DNA from 3 places in the Pantanalinema rosaneae CENA516 genome. Region 2 is predicted to be linked to each of the others. Evidence: riboswitches for the same ligand, from Rfam matches in the RefSeq annotation. Region 2 holds a riboswitch; each other region holds the start of a gene.

Region 1 (3,205 bases), on a different contig from region 2:
AACAATAGATAACCGCCGATCGCTTCGGAAGTGTAGCGGCGATTGGCTTGATAACGGCGGCGATGCCAAACCCGCAATTCCCCGGTGTAGCCGCGAGCGGTCAGCCCCAGCGTAAGCTGCCGATAGTTGTGCAACGTGCGATGCAGCAGTTGTCCCACTAACACACTCAGACTGCGCATTCCAATCCGCCAGGTGCCGTAACCCATGCGCGATTGTTGGGCAGTGAGCAATTCCCCCACCGTGTCGGTCAGGATGAAGATAAACCGATACATCAGCCCCATCAATTCAGTCACCAGGACAGGACATCCTAACCGATTTAAGACACGAATGATCTCGAACATGGGAACCGTTAGCAGGATGAAATAGAGGCAAGAGGTCAGGGCGATCGCCCGAACAAAGACAGCCCTGGCTTGTTCAATCCCCTGCTGGCTCAGATAGAGATAGATGGAACCGATGGGCATGCCCCAAACTACATCGGGTGCAAAAGCTGTCAGGTGATCCACCGTCCCCATGCCAATCAGCAACGCAGGCAGGCTTAATAGGAGAAAACTAATGGGCAGAGATAGAAGTTTGAGATAAATCTGGGCAGGAATTCGAGCATATTTGACCACCCAAAGAAATAGCCAGAGTACCATCAACCCTTGCACATGGGCAGGCGCTAGATAGCCTAATAGAAACAGGGCGATCGCAAATCCAAGTTTGTGTTCTGGAGGAAGCGATCGCAATTGGTTAGTATGGGCTAGCGTATCAATTTGATGGTGCATTCAACCGAATCAACTCAAAGGTTCATTGGGACTCAGAGCCTTATTTTTTGACAGAATTGCGCCCCTTGTATAGCCCAATCACATAACCGATGATCCCAGCACCTATAGCCGCCTGAGAGACAAATAAAAGGCTTTCAATTTCCCCACTGGGCGGTTGAAACACCCCCCCAAACCAGGGTTGATAATCCGGTTGAAGTTCGGCGATCGCGGCTTCAGCCTCCCCATCTGCGCCGCCGTATTCTCCCCGCACGAATATGAGAGGCAACACAGCCAATGCGATCACGGTCAGCACAATTAACCAGGTCCCTTGATGGGTTGACGTTGAGGCCGTAGATGGCGTGTTTTTTGAGGGTTCGTTCATAGCAAAACTCTGGGAATAAATAGATCACAAACAGTGAATTAACCGATCATGCTTGGGGGCGCAAAAGTTTCAGGGTGCGTAACTCATCGGTGGCGTAGGACTGGAGCCAATTCCACACCAACACCGTAAGCAACCCTTCGCTGATCGCCAGGGGAATCTGGGTCAACGCAAAGATTCCAGCAAATTTAGCCAGCGCCGCCAGAAAACCACCATTGGCAGCAGGGAAGGCAAGGGCTAACTGAATCGACGTAACCACATAAGTCACCAGATCACCCAGGGCAGCGGCAAGGAAAACACCAAGTTTTTGCTTACCGCTATTGGCAAAGAGCCGATAAACAGCATAGGCAACCCAAGGTCCGACGATCGCCATCGAAAACACATTGGCTCCCAGTGTGGTCAAGCCCCCATGCGCCAGCAGCACCGCCTGGAACACCAGCACCAGACTCCCCAACACCGTCATCACCGACGGCCCAAACAACACGGCTCCCAATCCCGTACCCGTGGGGTGAGAACAGCTACCCGTCACCGAGGGAATTTTGAGCGCCGAGAGGACAAAGCTAAAGGCTCCAGCCAGGGCAAGGAGCAGCTTGAGTTCGGGATTCTCGCGAGTGATTTTAGTCAGCGATCGCACTCCCCAGATAAAGCAGGGCAACGCCACAACCCACCAAAACACCGCCCAACTAACGGGTAAAAAGCCTTCCATGATGTGCATCGCCTGGGCAGGCTGGGCAGATCCGATCACAAGATAGGCGCTCAAACCTACCATTGCAGCTAATTGCCGCGTTCGATGCAAGTGTTTCATACAAATCTCCTAGAAGAATCAGTTTAAAGCAAAGGTCTTAATTTTTTTGGGTCATTATGGCACTGAGCGATCGCACAATCGGCAGTCCTCCCCACAGTCCTGAAGCAGCAACGGCAGGGTGTTGAGAGTTTAGACAGATGCGACTCAGGAATTACTTAGACCGGTGCTAAACGAAACACAGCACATTGTCGCCAAAGCAGTATCCCAGAGCAGCGCGATATATCTCCCAACTGCTCAATGGGTCAGATGCTGATAGAAAGGTATCGGCAGCAGCATGAATGGAGAATATAGACTGTGCAGCACTAGGGCAGCAGTTAATAAAATACTGGATTGTCACCCGTACCTCGCAGATGTGATGGAGCTTGAATTATTCATCGGCGGGCATTCTGACTGAGAGGTGTTATTCCTCGCTTCACAGCTGCGGGACAGTGCCGGATTTCCACCGGACTTTCCCCGTTACCTCTAGCGGCTGCTCCCCACTAGAACCGATGGCTGAAAGTATATCACTATTAAATGTGTTCCAGTTCAGCCTGACTGTTGGGATGAAATACTCTACTATCGACTAACTTCACTAAGCGTCGAAATCGATCGTTGAGCCACTCAATGCACATGCACTATGTATAGATTTGCTGCCGCTATGGAGAATGAATCGATCGTGTTTGGCGCGGCTCGTCCCGGATATCGTCATGAGCGAGTGACTGAGTGGATTGCATTTATGCAGAATCGGGACATCAAGCGGGTTTGCTGTTTGCTGTTTGCTGCCTGCATCGCAACTGACTCGCTATACCAATTTACTTGATGTCTACCAACAGACCTTTGGACGCGATCGCGTCTGTTGGATCCCGATCGAGGATTTTCACCTTGCCACCCCCGACATTCTCATCCACCAAATTTTGCCGTTCTTAGCCACTGCGGATCAAACTAATCAAAAGGTGGTGGTTCACTGCTCGGGCGGAATTGGGCGCACAGGGCATGTTTTAGCCGCTTGGCTGGTGGCTGGACGCGGACTTGCTCCCAAAGCCGCGATCGCGGCGGTGAAACAAACGGGGAGAAATCCCTACGAAGCTGTAGTTGCAGCACCATTTAAAGGGCGCAATCCGTGGCAAGTGGCGGCAGAACTTAACCGGCTATTAGATGAATGCGATCGATGGAGAAGCCAGCTTTCTTAATGGTGATGAGGAGTATAACCTAGAAGTTGGTGATTTTCAGGTCAATGAACCTATATTGATCTAAAGCCTCTATATTTTTTCACATGATTAATTAGCTCTTTCACAGCCG
Region 2 (3,205 bases):
GTGCGGCTCTATCAAAAATTAATTCCAGAAGCGATGCAGGTTTTCCCGTATAGCCTGGAGCAAATCTATGAAATGTTTGCCCTGGCTGTAGAACACGAAGTGAAGTGGAGCAATCACATTGTGGGCGATGACATTCTGGGCATCACGACCACCAGCACTGAACAGTACACCAAATATCTAGCCAATCAGCGGTTGAAGGCGATCGGCTTAGAGCCGCTGTTTCCAGAGATGAACTACAAGAAAAGTCCCTATGCTCATCTGGAGCGGTTTTCGGATACGAAGAAAGAGGCAAATACAAAAGCCAACTTCTTTGAAGCCAGTGTCACCAGCTATGTCATGTCCTCCAGCCTGGAAGGGTGGGATGATTTTTAGGAGACTTGCTGCTGCGTCACGGGTGGATAAAGATGGTGCATCACCTTTTTACCCTTCCCCAGATGAGAATCGACAATCTGTTTCGCCACCTCTGGAGTGACGCGGGTATACCAGGTTCGCTCACGTAGTGCTTCAGAACGCGGGTCGCCAGAGTAAAACACCACTGGTCCCAACTTGCAAACTTCCAGGCAACCTGCATTCATCACCGTCACATCCAGTCCAGCTTCCTCAACGGCTTGTTGGAGGGCTTCATAAGTGGGTTGCCAGTTGCGCGAGGGGTAGCAGCGACTGGAACGACAAACCGAGATGTAGGGACGCTTCAAGGGATTATGGTCAAACGGAATGGGACGATCGCCCAGCACATAAATCTGACGCAATTCCTCATATAAACTCAGCTTGTCGAGTTGGGGTTTGCCTTCCGGTAATAAGTCTTCATCTGCTCCCAAGAACGGATTGGGCAGAAACAGATTCATCATCTTTTCGCCCGCTCCATTCCAGAATTGAATGCCCCAACTCCGAGGTTCACCCCGCTCATTCAAGCGACGATACAGCGATGCTCGGTGGATCAACCGCTGCTGCCGAAGCTCCGGTGGCGTTTTGCAAAGGGGACCGCCCAAATGCTCTTCCACACACAGATGTAGATGCCATGCTTCGGTGACGACAGTGAGGTAGCCATCGTAGAGAATACAAATCTTCGGCGGCTGCGTAAATTCCAGCTCTAGAACACTGCCTTCCACCACATGACCCACTTGAGTCTCTTGCCAACGCTCTTGAAACAGAGTGTAGAGCAATGGACCGACGACATCGATCGTGCAAGGAAAGTCTTCATATTCAATGCTCTGCCCCGCATAGACAGGTTCTGTGCTGCGACGGTTGAGCGGGGTAATCCAGCGGGAGAATTCACTCATGGGATTGATCACAGTCTTCAGGTCAACGAGAAGTACGCTGTAGAATTCGCTGGTGGTTTAACACCAGAACGGTGTAGAAGGCAAAGAGGGCGATCGCCCAAATGCTGTCTCGCACAAACATTCGCAGGAACACATCAACCGTAAGACCATGCATGCCGACCCATTGATTGACCAGTAGAGTGCCGCTCTGATAGGCGGCAAATCCCAGCAACAGCGATATTCCTAACCACAAGCCCTGTCCTGCCCAACTCCGGCGGCTAAACGGTTGCGGCGTTGAGGCGATTAATACCACAGCAATCGTTCCTAGCAGATAGAAATGAACATTAACAATGATCGGCGGGAATTCTGACTCAGAGTTTTTGCTAAAAGTTCAGCAATCTCCTTACATCTTCGGGACAGCGGCAGATTCACGCTGCACTTCCCCCTTACGTCTGACGGCTGCTCCCCATCAGAACCGATGTCTCACCAAAGAATAGCATGGCGTGAGGAGAGCCGCACATTGTGAATCAAGCAGTTGAGCATACTTAATGTTGCGTAAGGTAACAACGAGGTTGAGTATTCCAACTTGCAGTGATACGCTCCTACTGTGTTTGATCGGCTCTGGTGGGGAACAGCCACCGGAAGTAAATGGGGAAAGAGTAGTGCAAAGCTGCCGCTGTCCCGCAACTGTGATGAGAGTTTGTCCTCTCTAAGTCAGGATGCCCGCCGATGTCAAAATCCATGTTGGATAAACCAGTCTGCGAGGCTACAGACGGACATGAAATTGCGTCTAGTGTTGCGCCTTGCCATCATGGCAGGGCTAAGTTGCTATTTAATCGTTGGTTCGCCCGCGCCTGCCCAAGCGATGCACATTATGGAAGGGTTCTTACCTGTACAATGGGCGGTATTTTGGTGGGTGGTGTCGTTGCCGTTCTTTCTTGTGGGACTGCGATCGCTGACTCGCATTACCAAACAAAATCCTGAGTTAAAGCCACTGATAGCGTTAGCAGGCGCATTTACCTTTGTCCTATCTGCTCTAAAAATTCCTTCAGTAACAGGCAGTTGTTCACACCCTACGGGGACAGGCTTAGGAGCGATTCTGTTTGGTCCTTCGGTGATGACGGTGTTAGGTGCTCTGGTATTGTTTTTTCAAGCATTGTTACTAGCCCACGGTGGCTTAACAACCCTCGGTGCCAATATGTTTTCGATGGCGATCGTTGGTCCATATGTAGCATATGGTATCTATCATCTGATCTTAAAAACAGGGCATCAAAAGGTCGCCATTTTTCTGGCTGCTGCCTTAGCAGATTTGTTTACCTATGTCACCACTTCAATTCAGCTTGCTCTGGCATTTCCTGCTGCTCAGGGTGGTTTTATGGCGGCATTCCTTAAGTTTGCTGGGATTTTTGCTGTGACACAAGTTCCCCTCGCAATTACTGAAGGATTGCTGACGGTGCTGGTATGGAATTGGCTGCAATCTTATGCTCGCCCGGATCTAGAAACCCTGAAAGTATTGAAGCAGGAAGCCTAAAATCATGAGCAAACAACCGACGAAATACGAGAACTGGCTGTTGATCATCGCAGTTCTAGCGCTGGCAGTGCTGCCTTTGATCTTTGTCAAGGGTGAATATGGGGGTGCCGATGGACAGGCTGAAGCCGCGATTGGGGAAATTCAACCCGGATACGAACCCTGGTTTAAGCCCTTGTATGAGCCACCGAGTGGGGAAGTAGAAAGCCTTTTATTTGCTTCCCAAGCGGCATTGGGAGCGGGGGTGATTGGCTATGTCATCGGGCTGTATCGCGGCAGCAGTAAGCGACAGGAACAGGAGAAAGAGTGATTGCATCATCATCTTGATGTTTACACTTACGCAAATCGCCTGCGGCAGATTTCGCCACAACAAAAGCTGTTATTTGCGATCGCAGTGCTTGTCATTGCCCTGATCACT
Region 3 (3,205 bases), on a different contig from region 2:
CGAGTTGGCTGAAGCGCAAGTTGTTGATGGTCATTTAATGAAGCGAATTTGTCCTGGGCGGAATCGCGCAGCATACCATTTGTAGCAGTAGCGGTCAGGCTTCCGTCAAATCCCGAAATCCCACACAGTATGGCGACCCAACCCAGAATATGTATGCTCTTAATCATTTTATAATCCTCAAATGCCCCTTGCCGGGATAGTCAAGCCGGATGCGGTCTGTTAAATTATGCCGAAGTGCAAAACTGCAAGCAATCGGGTTAAACTATCCTACATGAGAGCAGACGAGCTTTTAGAACGCTATCGACGGGGCGATCGTGACTTTCGAGGAGTCAATCTACGTGGTATTTATCTCAGAGATGTCCGGATGCGGGATGTTGATTTAAACTGCGCCGATTTGCGTGGTGCATCTCTGATGAGCGTTGATTTCAGTGGTGCAAATCTGCATCGAGCGGATTTAAGTGGCGCATTCTTAATTCGCTCTAATCTCAGTTCTGTTAACTTCACGCAAGCAAATTTGACAAAGGCATTTTTGATTCTGGCAAATTTACACCAAAGTTGTTTAACCGAGGCAAATTTAAGTCATACCAATTTGACGAAAGCGGATTTATCTGAGGTGACTGGGTTTGCCGAAGCCATCCTGGAGAAGACTATTTTAACGGGAGCTTTGCTGCCATCGCAAAAGGTGGGGCATGAACCATCGCGTTATTTGCAAATCTGGAAAGATTGGCAATTAAAATTCCCGACGTTTCAGCTTCGACCTGGATCAGATTTATTGGATTTACTACCCTTTTCAACCGTTGTAGTCCATCGCCAGAAAGTTCGTTAAAACAATCACAAAAAGAAATTTTCCATACAACGCTAAACTGGCTGAGCATTGGTACTCTTCTGGAGTGCAGAGAAAACTGGTTCTGAATTCAGCGATCGCCCAATAAAGACCAATCGAGTTTGATGCGGTTCATTGGGTTGCCAGGGGCGATCGTAAAAGGTATCAATTAAAGTTGCTTCCAGGTTGAGAAACTGCAAGTAGGCTGAAATGTTGGGGAGAGGAACAAACTGGAGTGGGTATTCCACGATGTCGCTATTCCAATCCACAGACTTAGCATCGACGAGCACCACATGGCATACCACGATGCCTCGTCCTTGAGTGATAAATCCTTGCCATGCGGCGTGTCCCAGTGGCAAAAGGTTTTCTCGAATGAATAGATTTTTCCAGTAGCCGAAACAGCCCTGCCAGGTGCTATCTTGAGGTCGCATGGTTCTCCTCCCGCACTGGCTGTAAGGCTTCTACTGCTCTTTTGACTTCACAATTTTTACCAACGTGGGAATATCCCGTCATTGCAGTTTGAATGGTTTGTACGAACATGGTTGTAGCGTCTTAACACTGAAAATAGTTGCAAAAATCTGTTTCACTTCTGCCGTAAACAAGCAGAATGAAGCGATCGCGGGCAACCCAAATATCTGCCTAGCAGGATTCAACAATCCCGGAACAACAGCCATGTAAGCCACATATTGGAATGTGGCTTCAACCAATCAATGCCTGAGCAGGGGTACTTTTCTACAAATCGGCAACTTCAAATGAAGACGCTACAAATTCAACTTAAGAAAAATTGCCCTAAGCCCAGTAAATGATTTGAAAGCTAAGATAGCCATCATCTGTACCTCGCAGATGATTATGTAACGGGTTGACAACTCGGCGGGCATTCTGACTCACACAATTTTGGACTTTGGATTTTGGCCTGAGGTCGCAATACACCCCCATCAAAAATCTAAAATCGGCAATCTAAAATCGGCTCACAGTTGCGGGACAGCGCCGGATTTGCACCGGACTTTCCCCCTTGCGTCTGATGGCTGCTCCCCATCAGAACCGAATAAGTAACTGAACAATAACACAATCAGGGTATTATGACACATTCTGAATTTCGGGTTTAGCTAAATCAGCACACTGCTATGAGCAGTGCGCCTCAGTACCACATAGGAAGTAGATCAACCGCAGGGGTGGTATCGCTTGCGAAGAACTGCTTCAGTTTTTCACCCACTTCCTATATAATGAGAATGATTATCATTTTTATAGATAGCTTGCTACTAGAACAGTATGTCGCCCGTCTCCCAACCCTTGCCTGCCTCCCTTGAGCGGATTGTCCAGCGGTTCCAACAGATTTCGGAACCGAAGCGGCGCTATGAGTACTTGCTTTGCTTTGCCAATTGCCTGCCGCCATTTCCCGATGAGCAAAAGGTGGCAGACCATAAAGTTTCTGGCTGTGTTTCTCAAGTGTATGTGACTGCCAGTTTGCAGCAGGGCAAGGTGATCTTTCAGGGCGATTCCGACTCTCAACTAACCAAGGGATTAGTGGGGCTGTTGGTTGAAGGATTGAACGGGTTGGCCCCCGCAGAAATTATCCAGTTAAAGCCCGATTTCATTCAACAAACCGGGCTGGATGTCAGCCTGACTCCGTCTCGTGCCAATGGTTTTTACAATATTTTTCAAACCATGCAACAGAAAGCGCTGGTCTATCATCTGGCTGCGACTTACTTGCGAACTTAAGGAGGCATTATGTCCAATTCAGTGATGCAAGTTTATCCAGAATCGGTGAGCGTTCCTCAGCGCATCACACCCGTTACCATCATCACAGGCTTTTTGGGCAGTGGCAAAACCACGCTGCTCAATCATATTCTGAACAATCGCCAAGGCTTAAAAATTGCTGTAATTGTGAATGAGTTTGGTGACATTGATATTGACTCGCAACTGTTAGTTTCTGTGGATGAAAACATGGTGCAACTGGGCAATGGCTGTATTTGTTGTACCATCAATCAAAGCCTGGTTGATACTGTGTATGAAATGGTCGATCGCCATGACTCAGTTGATTACATTGTGGTTGAAACGACTGGCATTGCTGACCCCTTGCCGATCATGTTGAGCTTTGTCAGTACAGAGTTGCGGGATGTCACGCGGCTAGATTCAGTGCTGACAGTTGTGGATGCTGAATCCTTTACCTCCACTCATTACGAGAGTGAAGCCGCACTCAACCAACTTATCTTTGGAGACATTATTCTGGTGAACAAGACCGATCTGGTTTCTCCTCAAATCGTGAATGGATTGGAAGATTATATTCGCTCGATCAAATCAGGCGCTCGTATCATCTCGGTTCAATATGGAGAGGTGCCACTGCCGTTAATTTTGGATATTGGATTTAATGATACCAGTACC

The links. A riboswitch is a leader RNA that binds a small molecule or an ion and turns the genes downstream of it on or off. The one in region 2 is predicted to bind cobalamin.
Region 1: linked by a shared signal. The riboswitch ahead of ACN4EK_RS20840 (energy-coupling factor ABC transporter permease) and the one ahead of ACN4EK_RS02385 (energy-coupling factor ABC transporter permease) in region 2 are both predicted to bind cobalamin.
Region 3: linked by a shared signal. The riboswitch ahead of ACN4EK_RS26060 (hypothetical protein) and the one ahead of ACN4EK_RS02385 (energy-coupling factor ABC transporter permease) in region 2 are both predicted to bind cobalamin.

Annotation. Positions count from the first base shown of each region.
Region 1 covers NZ_JBLZFZ010000039.1:39,018-42,222, reverse strand. The annotation lists gene cbiQ (cobalt ECF transporter T component CbiQ) at 1-764, opposite strand, end outside; gene ACN4EK_RS20845 (energy-coupling factor ABC transporter substrate-binding protein) at 805-1,125, opposite strand; gene ACN4EK_RS20840 (energy-coupling factor ABC transporter permease) at 1,172-1,927, opposite strand; cobalamin riboswitch at 2,287-2,432, opposite strand; gene ACN4EK_RS20835 (hypothetical protein) at 2,544-2,726, shown strand; gene ACN4EK_RS20830 (protein-tyrosine phosphatase family protein) at 2,683-3,096, shown strand.
Region 2 covers NZ_JBLZFZ010000003.1:51,213-54,417, reverse strand. The annotation lists gene ACN4EK_RS02400 (ribonucleotide-diphosphate reductase subunit beta) at 1-372, shown strand, start outside; gene ACN4EK_RS02395 ((2Fe-2S) ferredoxin domain-containing protein) at 369-1,280, opposite strand; gene ACN4EK_RS02390 (hypothetical protein) at 1,303-1,572, opposite strand; cobalamin riboswitch at 1,599-1,754, opposite strand; cobalamin riboswitch at 1,859-2,004, shown strand; gene ACN4EK_RS02385 (energy-coupling factor ABC transporter permease) at 2,038-2,790, shown strand; gene ACN4EK_RS02380 (energy-coupling factor ABC transporter substrate-binding protein) at 2,795-3,097, shown strand; gene cbiQ (cobalt ECF transporter T component CbiQ) at 3,098-3,205, shown strand, end outside.
Region 3 covers NZ_JBLZFZ010000061.1:2,321-5,525, forward strand. The annotation lists gene ACN4EK_RS26050 (formylmethanofuran dehydrogenase subunit E family protein) at 1-167, opposite strand, end outside; gene ACN4EK_RS26055 (pentapeptide repeat-containing protein) at 272-826, shown strand; gene ACN4EK_RS26060 (hypothetical protein) at 859-1,254, opposite strand; cobalamin riboswitch at 1,676-1,884, opposite strand; gene ACN4EK_RS26065 (SufE family protein) at 2,093-2,542, shown strand; gene ACN4EK_RS26070 (CobW family GTP-binding protein) at 2,552-3,205, shown strand, end outside.